2 regions of the Chitinophaga pollutisoli genome follow, and region 2 is predicted to be linked to the other one. Evidence: riboswitches for the same ligand, from Rfam matches in the RefSeq annotation. Region 2 holds a riboswitch; the other holds the start of a gene.
The links. Region 2 has a riboswitch for cobalamin ahead of WJU16_RS07105 (ribonucleoside-diphosphate reductase small subunit). Riboswitches for the same ligand answer to the same signal wherever they lie in the genome.
Positions count from the first base shown of each region.

Region 1: another riboswitch for cobalamin. It lies ahead of metE (5-methyltetrahydropteroyltriglutamate--homocysteine S-methyltransferase); the one in region 2 lies ahead of WJU16_RS07105 (ribonucleoside-diphosphate reductase small subunit).

Region 1 covers NZ_CP149822.1:3,645,301-3,650,760, reverse strand. The annotation lists gene metE (5-methyltetrahydropteroyltriglutamate--homocysteine S-methyltransferase) at 1-2,022, opposite strand, end outside; cobalamin riboswitch at 2,166-2,362, opposite strand; gene WJU16_RS15255 (response regulator) at 2,665-3,030, shown strand; gene WJU16_RS15250 (hypothetical protein) at 3,197-3,415, shown strand; gene WJU16_RS15245 (Y-family DNA polymerase) at 3,459-4,721, shown strand; gene WJU16_RS15240 (hypothetical protein) at 4,721-5,200, shown strand; gene WJU16_RS15235 (SOS response-associated peptidase) at 5,211-5,460, shown strand, end outside.
Region 2 covers NZ_CP149822.1:1,743,592-1,749,051, forward strand. The annotation lists gene WJU16_RS07085 (TonB-dependent receptor) at 1-586, opposite strand, end outside; gene WJU16_RS07090 (hypothetical protein) at 586-861, opposite strand; gene WJU16_RS07095 (FecR domain-containing protein) at 1,036-2,103, opposite strand; gene WJU16_RS07100 (RNA polymerase sigma-70 factor) at 2,189-2,749, opposite strand; cobalamin riboswitch at 3,192-3,395, shown strand; gene WJU16_RS07105 (ribonucleoside-diphosphate reductase small subunit) at 3,529-4,500, shown strand; gene WJU16_RS07110 (ribonucleoside-diphosphate reductase subunit alpha) at 4,562-5,460, shown strand, end outside.

The DNA.
Region 1 (5,460 bases), 1.9 Mb from region 2:
CGTTTCAATCGTAATCACATCCGCATCCATCGCGGCAATGTGCCGGATGATATCATTGAAATCACTGTAACACATATGCGTGTGGATCTGCGTTTCATCCTTCACGCCCGACGCCGATACGCGGAACGCGCTCACCGCCCAGCCGAGATACGCTTCGCGGTCGGCACACCGGATCGGCAAACCTTCCCGGATAGCGGGCTCGTCGATCTGGATGATCCCGATCCCCGCCGCTTCAAGCGCTACCACTTCATCCCGGATCGCCAGCGCGATCTGCGCCGCGGTTTCGGAACGGGGCTGGTCGTCGCGGACGAACGACCATTGCAAAATAGTCACCGGCCCGGTGAGCATTCCCTTCATCGGCAACGCGGTGCACGATTGCGCAAACTCCGACCATCGAACGGTCATATCCCGCTCCCGGCTTACGTCGCCGTAGATCACGGGCGGCTTTACACAGCGGCTGCCGTAGCTCTGCACCCATCCATGCTGCGTGAAGGCGAAACCTTCGAGCTTCTCTCCGAAATATTCCACCATATCGTTGCGCTCGAATTCGCCGTGCACCAGCACATCCAGCCCGATATCTTCCTGCAGCCTGATCGCTTCCCGGGTCGCTGATTCCAGCGCGGCGTCATATTGTTCCGCCGTGAGATTGCCTTTTTTGAAAGCCGCGCGCAGCGATCGGATGTCCGTGGTCTGTGGGAATGATCCGATGGTTGTGGTCGGATACATGGGTAACCGGAAGCGCTGCTGCTGGAGGGATTGCCGCTGCGGGAATGCCGAAGTCCGCTGCGCGTCGCGTTCGGTGATGGCGGCGGTGCGCGCTTTCACGGAGGGTTTGTGAATGCGGGAAGATGCGGCCCTCGCGGCGATGGCGGCATTGTTCTTCTCCCATAAGCCGGTATCACCGTGGAATACCTGTTCAAGCTCCGCCACTTCCTGCAGCTTCTGTCTGGCGAACGCCATCCAGGAACGCAGCTCCTCATCCAACGCGGTTTCCAGTTCGAGATCGGTGGGCGTGTGCAGCAGGGAGCACGACGGCGCGATCATCACGCGGTCTTCCCCCAACGTATCCACCGCCTGGCGGATCAACCCAAGCGAGCGTCCGTAATCATTCTTCCAGATGTTGCGCCCGTCAACAACGCCGAGCGACAACGACAGCTTCTCCGGCAACATCGGCAACAAATCACCAAGCTGGCCCGGATCGCGGACGAGGTCCACATGCAGGCAACACACGCCCAGCGATGTGGCCAGGGACATGTTATCGCGCAGCCCTTCGAAGTAAGTGGTTACCATCGTGCGGAGGCCTTTGCAATGCTTCGCGATTTCCGTGTAGGCGTATCGGTAGGCATCTGCGGCGCCGGCGGGGAGGTCAGTGGCGAGGAAGGGCTCATCGAGCTGCACCCATTTTGCGCCCATGTTGTGCAGGCGTTGCAGGGCTTCAATGTAAACGGGGAGCAGCCGGGGCAGCAGTTCGAGCCGATGGAACCCGGGGTCTTTTTCCTTGCCCAGCAGCAGGTACGACACGGGGCCCACCAACACCGGCTTGGGCGTGGCATTGAGCATATGCCTGGCGGCATCGAACGCATTGAACACTTTGTTGGAAAATAACCTGAACTGTTGGTTGGCGCGGAATTCGGGCACGATGTAATGGTAATTCGTGTCGAACCACTTGGTCATTTCCATTGCGGTGAGGTCCAGGCCGTGTTCCTGGTAACCGCGGGCCATGGCAAAGGCGAGGTCGGCTTCAGTGTTCTGCGGCAGGTCGGTTACCACCGGGGCATAACGGTCGGGGATGGCGCCAACGAGGAGCGTAGTGTCGAGAACGTGGTCGTAGAAACTGAAATCATTGCAGGGGATGAGGTCCATCCCCGCGGCTTCCTGCAGGCGCCATTGTTCTTCCTGCAGGCGTTGTGCGGTCACAAATAATTCCTGGCGGCCGATGCGGCGCTGCCAGTAATCTTCGCAAGCTTTCTTCAGCTGGCGGCGGGCTCCCATGCGCGGGTAGCCGAGGGTGTGTTTAAGCATACGCATAAAACTTTTAAAACATTAAGAGACTTAATGCTCCTTACGGTTTTCGTATGCTTTCAGGAATTGGAAAAGGCACGGAACGGCATAACGGGGCATAGCTTGCCCACAATGCGTCCTGACCATTGCTTCAAATCGCGAAAGCATGATCTTACATAGCGGGCAAGTATCCTGGCTTGTAACATTACCGCCGTTCTTCTCATCCTGTTCAGGTCAGGACAATGAACTTGGTGGGCGGTAACTTTGACAGTCACTTACAGTTGCGCGACAGCCCGTGATTTGCACACGGTTCCTTTTTAAAAGCGGCGTTGGCCGCTTACCGCACTATGGAAAGAATGAATCGGGTAAAGAACTCGGGTCAAAGATAGGAATGCCTGACATCAAATCCTATTATCATCATGTTTGTTAACGCTCATTAACCAATGGCTGTTTTGGCACAGTATATGCAAAGTGAGGGTCGTAACGGCTTATACCTAGTAGATTGAACATTATCGTAAAGCCATATAAAAGATCAGACGTATACCTGTATAGTCGCCTCAGTTTTTATTGAACTTCCACTTTAGCAGCATAGATCAAAAAAGTCAACGCGTTTCGCGGCAGGCCGTCGTATGCCTGTGCTGCAGTGGGTAATAGTGATCGTATATGAAAAGGATATTGGTTATTGAAGATGATTTATTAATGATTCATGTCGTAGAGTTAATTATTCAGAAAGAAGGGCACCATGCAGATCTCGCCTATAACGGAAAAGAAGCGGCCATGCTATTGAGGACGTATGATTACGACCTGGTGATCGCCGATCTGAAGCTGCCATTCCCTTATCTCAACGAACTTTCAGCGCAGTTGCGCAACCAGCGGTCGCGCAGGCAATTGCCGGTCATCCTTGTATTGCCCGCGTATTTCGTTATGGACAGTATTTCTTCCTGGTTTGGTATGGAAGCGGAAGAAATCATCATAAGGCCTTTCAGTCCTGTAGAGTTAACCAGCAAAATCCAGGCGCTCCTCAACTAAGGGCCCTGAAGTATTCCTTTCCTAACCAGGCCTCCGGCCGCGGCTGCTTCCAGGCAAGTGGCCGGCGCCTGTAAGGAATTCCTCTCACGCATTTACGTTACACCCCCTGGCACACGCTGCCCTTCCGCCCGATGGTATTTATTCCTGAAACACGGATATTTGCCCCATGGAATTTTTTACCATCACCATCGACGGGCAGCGATTCGAGGTAAAGCCTTTCGTCAAAGGTTACGGCATGGCTTTTCATGTGGATACCGGTGACGGGCTGGTGGTTTTCGAGCTCGACGAGGAAGACAACCTGCGCGCCATCGCCCAGGGCCCCGTGCCGCCGGACGCCGCGCTGGTAGGCAGGATCGCCGATGCGATCGTAGCGCACTACGCCTGAAATGCCAATATTTTTAGCTACATTTGCTAACATACTTAGCATCATGATCGCCCTGGTTGACTGTAATAATTTTTACGTAAGCTGCGAAAGGCTCTTTCATCCCGGCGCATTTCACCGCCCCGTGGTGGTCCTCAGCAATAACGACGGCTGCGTGATATCCCGCTCGGACGAGGCCAAGACCCTCGGCATCCGCATGGGCGCGCCGGCTTTTTTCATGGAAGACATGCTCCGCAGTCACGATGTGGCCGTCTTCTCCTCCAATTACACCCTGTACGGCAGCCTCAGCCAGCGCGTGATGCAGGTATTGTCTTCCTTCGCGCCGGAGATGGAGGTGTACAGTATCGACGAAGCCTTCCTCGACCTTTCCGGCCACGCCGCTCCCGGGCGCCTGGCGGCGGCGATCCGCGGCGGGGTGCTGCAGGATGTGGGCATCCCTGTGTCGGTGGGCGTGGCGCCTACCAAAACGCTGGCGAAGATGGCCAACCGCTACGTCAAGAAGTCGAAATTGCCGGAAGGCTTCCTCGTGCTGGATAGCCCCGCGGCCACCGCGGCCGTGCTGGCCGCCACGCAGGTGGAAGACATCTGGGGCATCGGTTCCCAATACGCCGCCATGCTGCACGAAAGGGGATTCCATTCCGCGCTCGACCTTTCGCGCGCGCCGGATGATTTCGCGCGGCGGGAGCTGACGGTGCAGGGGCTCCGGCTGGTGCACGAGCTGCGCGGCATTCCCAGCATCGGGCTGGAGGAAACCGCTCCGCCGAAGAAGGCCGTTTGCGTGGCGCGCTCCTTCGGGCAGCTGCTCACCGAGAAAGACGACATCCGGGAAGCCCTCGCCAATTACGCCGCCGCGGCCGCGCAGAAGCTGCGGGCCCAGGGCTCTCGGGCCACGGTGATACAGGTCTTCGTGCAAACGAATAACTTCCGCGGCCAGGATGCGCAGTACCACCGCTCCATCAACCTCCGCCTCCCCGTACCCGCCAGCAGCACGCGGGAGCTGATCCATCACGCGCTGCAGGCCCTCGACCGCATCTTCAAGCCGGGATATAATTACAAAAAAACCGGTATCATCGCCATGGACCTGGTCCCCGATTCGCAAGTGCAGGAAAACCTGTTCGCATCCACCGACCACGATAAAGAGAAAAAACTGATGCAGGCGCTCGACGGGATCTCCCGGCACTTTGCCGGCAAGCCGGTACTGCGCTTCGCGGTGCAGGGCGGCAACAAGAAATGGGCGCTGCGGCAGGAGCGGCTTTCGCCCTGCTATACCACACGCCTGCACGACGTCATCAAAGCCAAAACCGACTGATGCATAATCCGCTCGCCATATTGAAACCCGCCGTGCTGGAGGGGCTCCTGGCCGCGGGGCACCGCTGGTTCGTGCGGCAGCAATATCCCCGCGGCATGCACCCCACGCTGAAAGGCGCTTTCCTTATTTCCGCGTATCACTCCATCGGCGAGGCCCGCGCGCATATGGAAGCCATCCCCGCCGATCCCCACCGCCGCGTGTATGACGGGGAAGACGCCACCGACCGGGAGCGCCTCTTCGCCACCGCCGCCCAACCGGAAGGTTATCATATTTTCATCGCCCTCCTCGCCAAACGGAAATGGAGCCCCGATCCCGCTACCGGAGCGGCCATCAAACAGTACATCCGAATGCATACCAACTGGAAAGCCGACCGGAAGGAAAATCTCCACGTTTCCCTGTTCATCCAGTTTGGCGAACTTTTCCTTAATTTGAAAACGAAACAGGAAGCAATCAAAATACCCTTCTCCGACATCGAATAAACCTGATCCCATGTGCTACGACCTTTCATTTTCAGCCAGCATCGCCTCGGTGTTCGATTATCTGCCCGACCTGAAAGATATGGGGCAGCTCGACCTTCACTTCGAGCCCACCTATCATAAAGTGGCGCAGGCCTATCCCAAATGGCCGGTGGTAGTGCAGGAACAGGGCGAATTCAAACTGAAAAGATTCGAATGGGGCGTTATCCCCCACTACATGAAAACGCCGGAAGAAGTAAAAAAAGGCAGGAAATGGATGGTGA
Region 2 (5,460 bases):
GGTCCATCACCACACCGTCGACCAGCACAAGCGGTGCGTCATTGCCGCTGTTGATGGAACCGGTTCCGCGGATATTGAAAGTGGCTCCCCTGCCGGGGGCGCCGTTGTTCATGTTGACATTGAGGTTAGGAACCACGCCCTGCAAGCCTTGCGCGAGGTTCACGAGGGGCCGGCTTTCCAGTACTTCGCCGCCCACCGAAGCCACGGCCCCGGTGAGGTTCGCTTTTTTCTGGGTGCCATAACCGACCACGAGCACTTCCTGCAGGCCCGATACGTCGGCTTCCATCACGATGTTGATCTCGTCTTTTCCCGCCACGGGCACCTCCATTTTCTTGAAGCCCATCATGCTGATCACGAGCACGTCGGAGTTGTTGGCTTCGATCTCGAAGTTCCCTTCCGCATCGGAAGCCACACCTTTGGTGGTGCCCTTGATGACGATGGTGGCGCCGGGCACGGGGCCACCCTTGTTATCCGTGAGCCGGCCTTTCACGCGCTTGTATTGCTTGGCGTCGAGGTCGTTGCCGAGGACCACCAGCCGGTCGTCCATCACGCGGTAGCGCATGCTGTTGGCCAGTACGAGCTTCATTACTTCCGGCAGCGTGCCGTTGGAAACGTTGAGCGATACCGGCGGGAGTTTGCGGAGATCGTCGCTGTTATAAAAAAGCGGTACGACGTTTTCAGCTCGATCATGGAGAGCACCTGGCTCACCGGCAGCTTTTCTGCCCGTACGCTGATACGTTTCTGCGAATAAACGCCGGCGTGCACCTGCAGGAAGAGACACGTCAGCACAAGGCTCATCTTCATGATCAGCAAAAGTTGATACAACCGCCGGTTGGCAGTGCATTGTGTAAATAATTTCATAGATTTGATTGTTAAGTTCAGGCAATAGGAAACCCGTTGAAATCCAAAGCAGACGGATTTCCTGCATACTTATCTGGCGGGGAACGTTGGCGCGTTTCCCGTTTTTTATTTCCTGAAGGTCAGGATCGTAAGGCGGTGGAAACTGGTGTGTCGAGCATTGTAGTCAGTTTAAGTTTAGTAAATGATGATTTTGGTCGCGGATATTTTGTATCTGATGGGTCGGATTGTTGTGAGAATTTCGAGGATCTGGTCCACTGGTTCATTCTCCACGCTGCCGGTAAACCGGGCCTGTTTGAGGGCATCGTCCCGTATTTCCACTTCCACGTTGTACCATCTTTCGAGCCTGCGGGCGAGGGATTCGAGGGGCTCGTCGTTGAATACGAGCCGGTTTTCGACCCAGGCGCCTGCTGTCAGGGAGCTGTCGCGGCTATCGGTATCCGCGGCTGTAAGCGCCACTTCCGGCAATCCCGGATCACTGTCGGGATGCGTTGCCGGCAAAGCGGACACCGGTTCCGGGAGTGTATGCTGCACGGCCAGTTTCTGCCGCGGCGCCAGCATATAGCTTTTCCCGTCTTTTTTCACCATTACTTCCACCTTCCCCGAAATGAGCGTGGTTTCCGTCGTGGATTCTGAATCGTAGGCCTGGAGGTTGAATTCCGTGCCCAGCACGCGGACTTCCACCGCGTTGGTGGTTACAATAAACGGATGTTCGGCGTTTTTCACCACTTTGAAATATCCTTCCCCGTTGAGGCGCACATGGCGTACGCCGTTGCGGAAACCCTCCGTGTAAGAAAGGGAGCTGCCCGCATTGAGGATCACCTCGGTGCCATCGGGCAGGGTGAGCTTTGATTTACTGCCTTTGCGCGTTTGCACGGTGCTCCATCCCTTTTCATCCTGCTGCCCCTGCCCTGTCCAGAACCAGATACCGGCGCACACGGCGGCGGCAAGTGGTATCGCCGCCAGCCACAACCTCCTGCGGCGGGGCGGCTCGGGAAACGCGTCGGACATGGCAGGCTCAGGCTCCTCGCCGGCGGCGGCAAATATCCGCCCCAGCATCTCTTCATTCCGCTCCTGCGATTGCCTTTCCCTGCTGCGGAACTGCAAAGCGCCCAGCATCTCGTACTGCCGCGCCGCATCCGGAAACTGCTTTTTCAGCATTTCCATATCCAGCCGTTCCTTGTCGGTAAGCCTGCCCGACAGTTCCCTGCCGAATAATTCCCAAAGCTTTTGTTCTTGTTCCATGCTGGAAAAAATCAGGTGGTTATATAGTTAGACACAGATTTCCGGCCGTCCAGTTAAGACAGTCGGAAATTTTTTTAAAAAATAATTATTTGCGCGCAAGTGGTAAGCGGAATGGTTTACGCAGGTCGATGGCCGACCCCAGTTTCTTCAGCGCGATGGTGATCTGGGCGTTCACCGTATTGATGGATATATCGAGTACTTCCGCCACTTCGCGGTACGAAAGGCCGTCTTCCTTCACCAGTTTGAAAATAAGCCGGCAGCGCAGCGGCAGTTCATTGACCGCCTGCTCGATCTGGCGCAGGTTTTCGCGGCTGATGAGGGATTCTTCGGGAGATACGACGCAGGGCATGAGCGTGGCGTGCTGGTCTTCCAGCTCTTCGTAAGGAATAACGGAACGGGAGGTGTGGTTCAGGGCGGTATTGCGGACTGCGGTGTAAAGGTATGTTTGGAAGTAATGGATGTCCAGGAGGCGGGCGCGTTGTTGCCAGAGTTTGACGAACACATCGGCCACTACTTCTTCGGCTTCTTCGCGGGAGCGCACGAGGGCGGTGGCGAAATAAATGAGGCGGTCGCTGTAATAGGAAAAGAGCTGGCCGAAAGCCAACTGGTCACTGTTCTTCGCGATTCTTTCCAACAACTGCTCCATCCGCGGAATTTAATAACGTAGATATGCAAGTTACGGGACGAAGCGACGCATTCCTGATATGATCTTCACATTGAAATCCTGTTTTTTCACCATATTGCTGTCCGTTCTTTATGCAAGCGATTGCAAATGAGGACTCCTGTCGTTATACTTCCGGTTGCGGTCATACGAAGCCTTTTGGGATTCAAAAAGAATACTTATTTCTGACTATGTACAAAATATTGGTTTCCAATCTCCGGAACGACAAACATTTATCCTGCGTTAATATGTGCCAGCAAATCAACACATTGTGCTTAATCTTTATACCAAAAACCTGCTTTTAGATGTGTAAAAGCCGCTGAATGGCTACCCTGCGCGATTTCCAAAGTTGTTCAGTTCTTTATCCACATATGGGGGTAACTTATGAGTTTGTTCAGGGGGTTTGATCATTACATTTGCACACAGTTCTTGACAACGTTGTGCTGGCTTCCGAACGTTTCCGACGAAAGGAATTAAAAGGGAACTGTGTGAGAATCACGGGCAGACGCGCTACTGTAACCCCCTGTAATGCCGGTTTCTTCAAACTGCCACTGCTTCGCCTCAAAACGGAGCGGGAAGGCCCGCCCGGCAAGGGATAGCCAGGAGACCTGCCAGCACATCGGACAACGTCATAACCTTCGCGATTCAAGGTATTGGCTGATGGCCCCTGCTACCTTCCTTACGAGGATAACGGACCTCCGTCACCCTTCGAATCACGTTCAATATTGGCAACTATAACTGGTTAACCATATAAAAAAAATTGTATGAATAACGAGAACGAGATACTACTGAAGGAAAACAAAGACAGGTTCGTACTCCTGCCTATCAACTACCCCGCCATCTGGGAACAGTACAAACGCCACGAAGCCAGCTTCTGGACCGCCGAGGAAATCGACCTGTCGGGCGACCTGGCCGACTGGGCCAAACTGAACGACGGCGAACGCCACTTCATCACCCACGTACTGGCATTCTTCGCCGCGTCCGACGGGATCGTGAACGAGAACCTGGCCGTTAACTTCATGAGCGAAGTGCAGATCCCCGAAGCCCGCTGCTTCTATGGTTTCCAGATCATGATGGAAAACATCCACTCCGAAACCTATGCCCTGCTCATCGATACATATGTGAAAGACCCCGTTGAAAAGGATCGTCTTTTCCACGCCATAGAAACCGTGCCGGCCGTGAAGAAAAAAGCCGAATGGGCCCTCCGCTGGATCGAGAACGGCACCTTCGCGGAACGCCTCGTGGCATTCGCCGCCGTGGAAGGCATCTTCTTCTCCGGCTCCTTCTGCTCCATCTTCTGGTTGAAAAAACGCGGCCTCATGCCCGGGCTCACCTTCTCCAACGAGCTGATCTCCCGCGACGAAGGCCTCCACTGCGAATTCGCCTGCCTGCTGTATTCCATGCTCGAAGGCAAAATGAGCGAAAAACAGGTACACGAAATCATCTCCGACGCCGTTTCCATCGAGAAAGAATTCATCACCGAAGCCCTCCCCGCAGCGCTCATCGGAATGAACGCCGATCTCATGAAACAATATATCGAATTCGTAGCCGACAGATGGCTCGTGGCACTCGGTTGCAGCAAAATCTACAACAGCGCCAACCCCTTCGATTTCATGGAAATGATCTCGCTCCAGGGCAAAACCAACTTCTTCGAAAAACGCGTGGGCGACTACCAGAAAGCCGGCGTAATGGGCGAAAAAGGAACACAAACCTTCAGCCTCGACGAAGATTTCTAGTCAATTCACATAACCTCAATCAGCCATATTCAATTTTTTCACCCACTAAATTCACCACACTATGTTCGTTATAAAAAGAGACGGCAGAAAAGAAACTGTCAAGTTCGACAAGATTACGGCAAGGGTAGAGAAGCTGTGTTACGGACTTGCGCCGGAATACGTTGATTCAATAGATGTAGCGAAGAAAGTGATCCAGGGATTGTATGACGGCGTTACCACCAGCGAGCTCGACAACCTCGCCGCGGAAACCGCAGCGTCCCTGACAACCAAGCACCCGGACTACGCGCAGCTCGCTTCCCGCATCGCGGTGAGCAACCTGCATAAAAATACTCTGAAGTCGTTCTCCAAAACGATGAAGAAACTGTACGAATATGTGGACCCCAAGACCGGTAAAAACGCCGGCCTGCTGGGCGACGACGTATGGGAGATCATCAAAAAGAACGCGGAGATCCTCGACTCCACCATCATTTACGACCGCGACTTCGCATTCGATTACTTCGGTTTCAAAACGCTGGAACGCTCTTACCTCCTGAAAGTGGACGGCAAGATCGCCGAGCGCCCGCAGCACATGTTCATGCGCGTGGCCGTTGGCATCCACAAAGAAGACATCGACTCCGCCATCAAAACTTACGAGCTGATGAGCGAGCGCTGGTTCACGCATGCCACGCCCACCCTGTTCAACGCCGGCACCCCCAAACCGCAGATGAGCTCCTGCTTCCTGCTGACCATGAAGGGCGACAGCATCGATGGCATTTACGACACCCTGAAGCAGACCGCCAAGATCTCCCAGAGCGCAGGCGGCATCGGCCTCAGCATCCATAACATCCGGGCTACCGGCTCCTACATCAGCGGTACCAACGGTACTTCCAACGGCATCATCCCCATGCTGCGCGTGTTCAACGACACCGCACGGTACGTGGACCAGGGCGGCGGCAAGCGCAAAGGCGCATTCGCCATCTA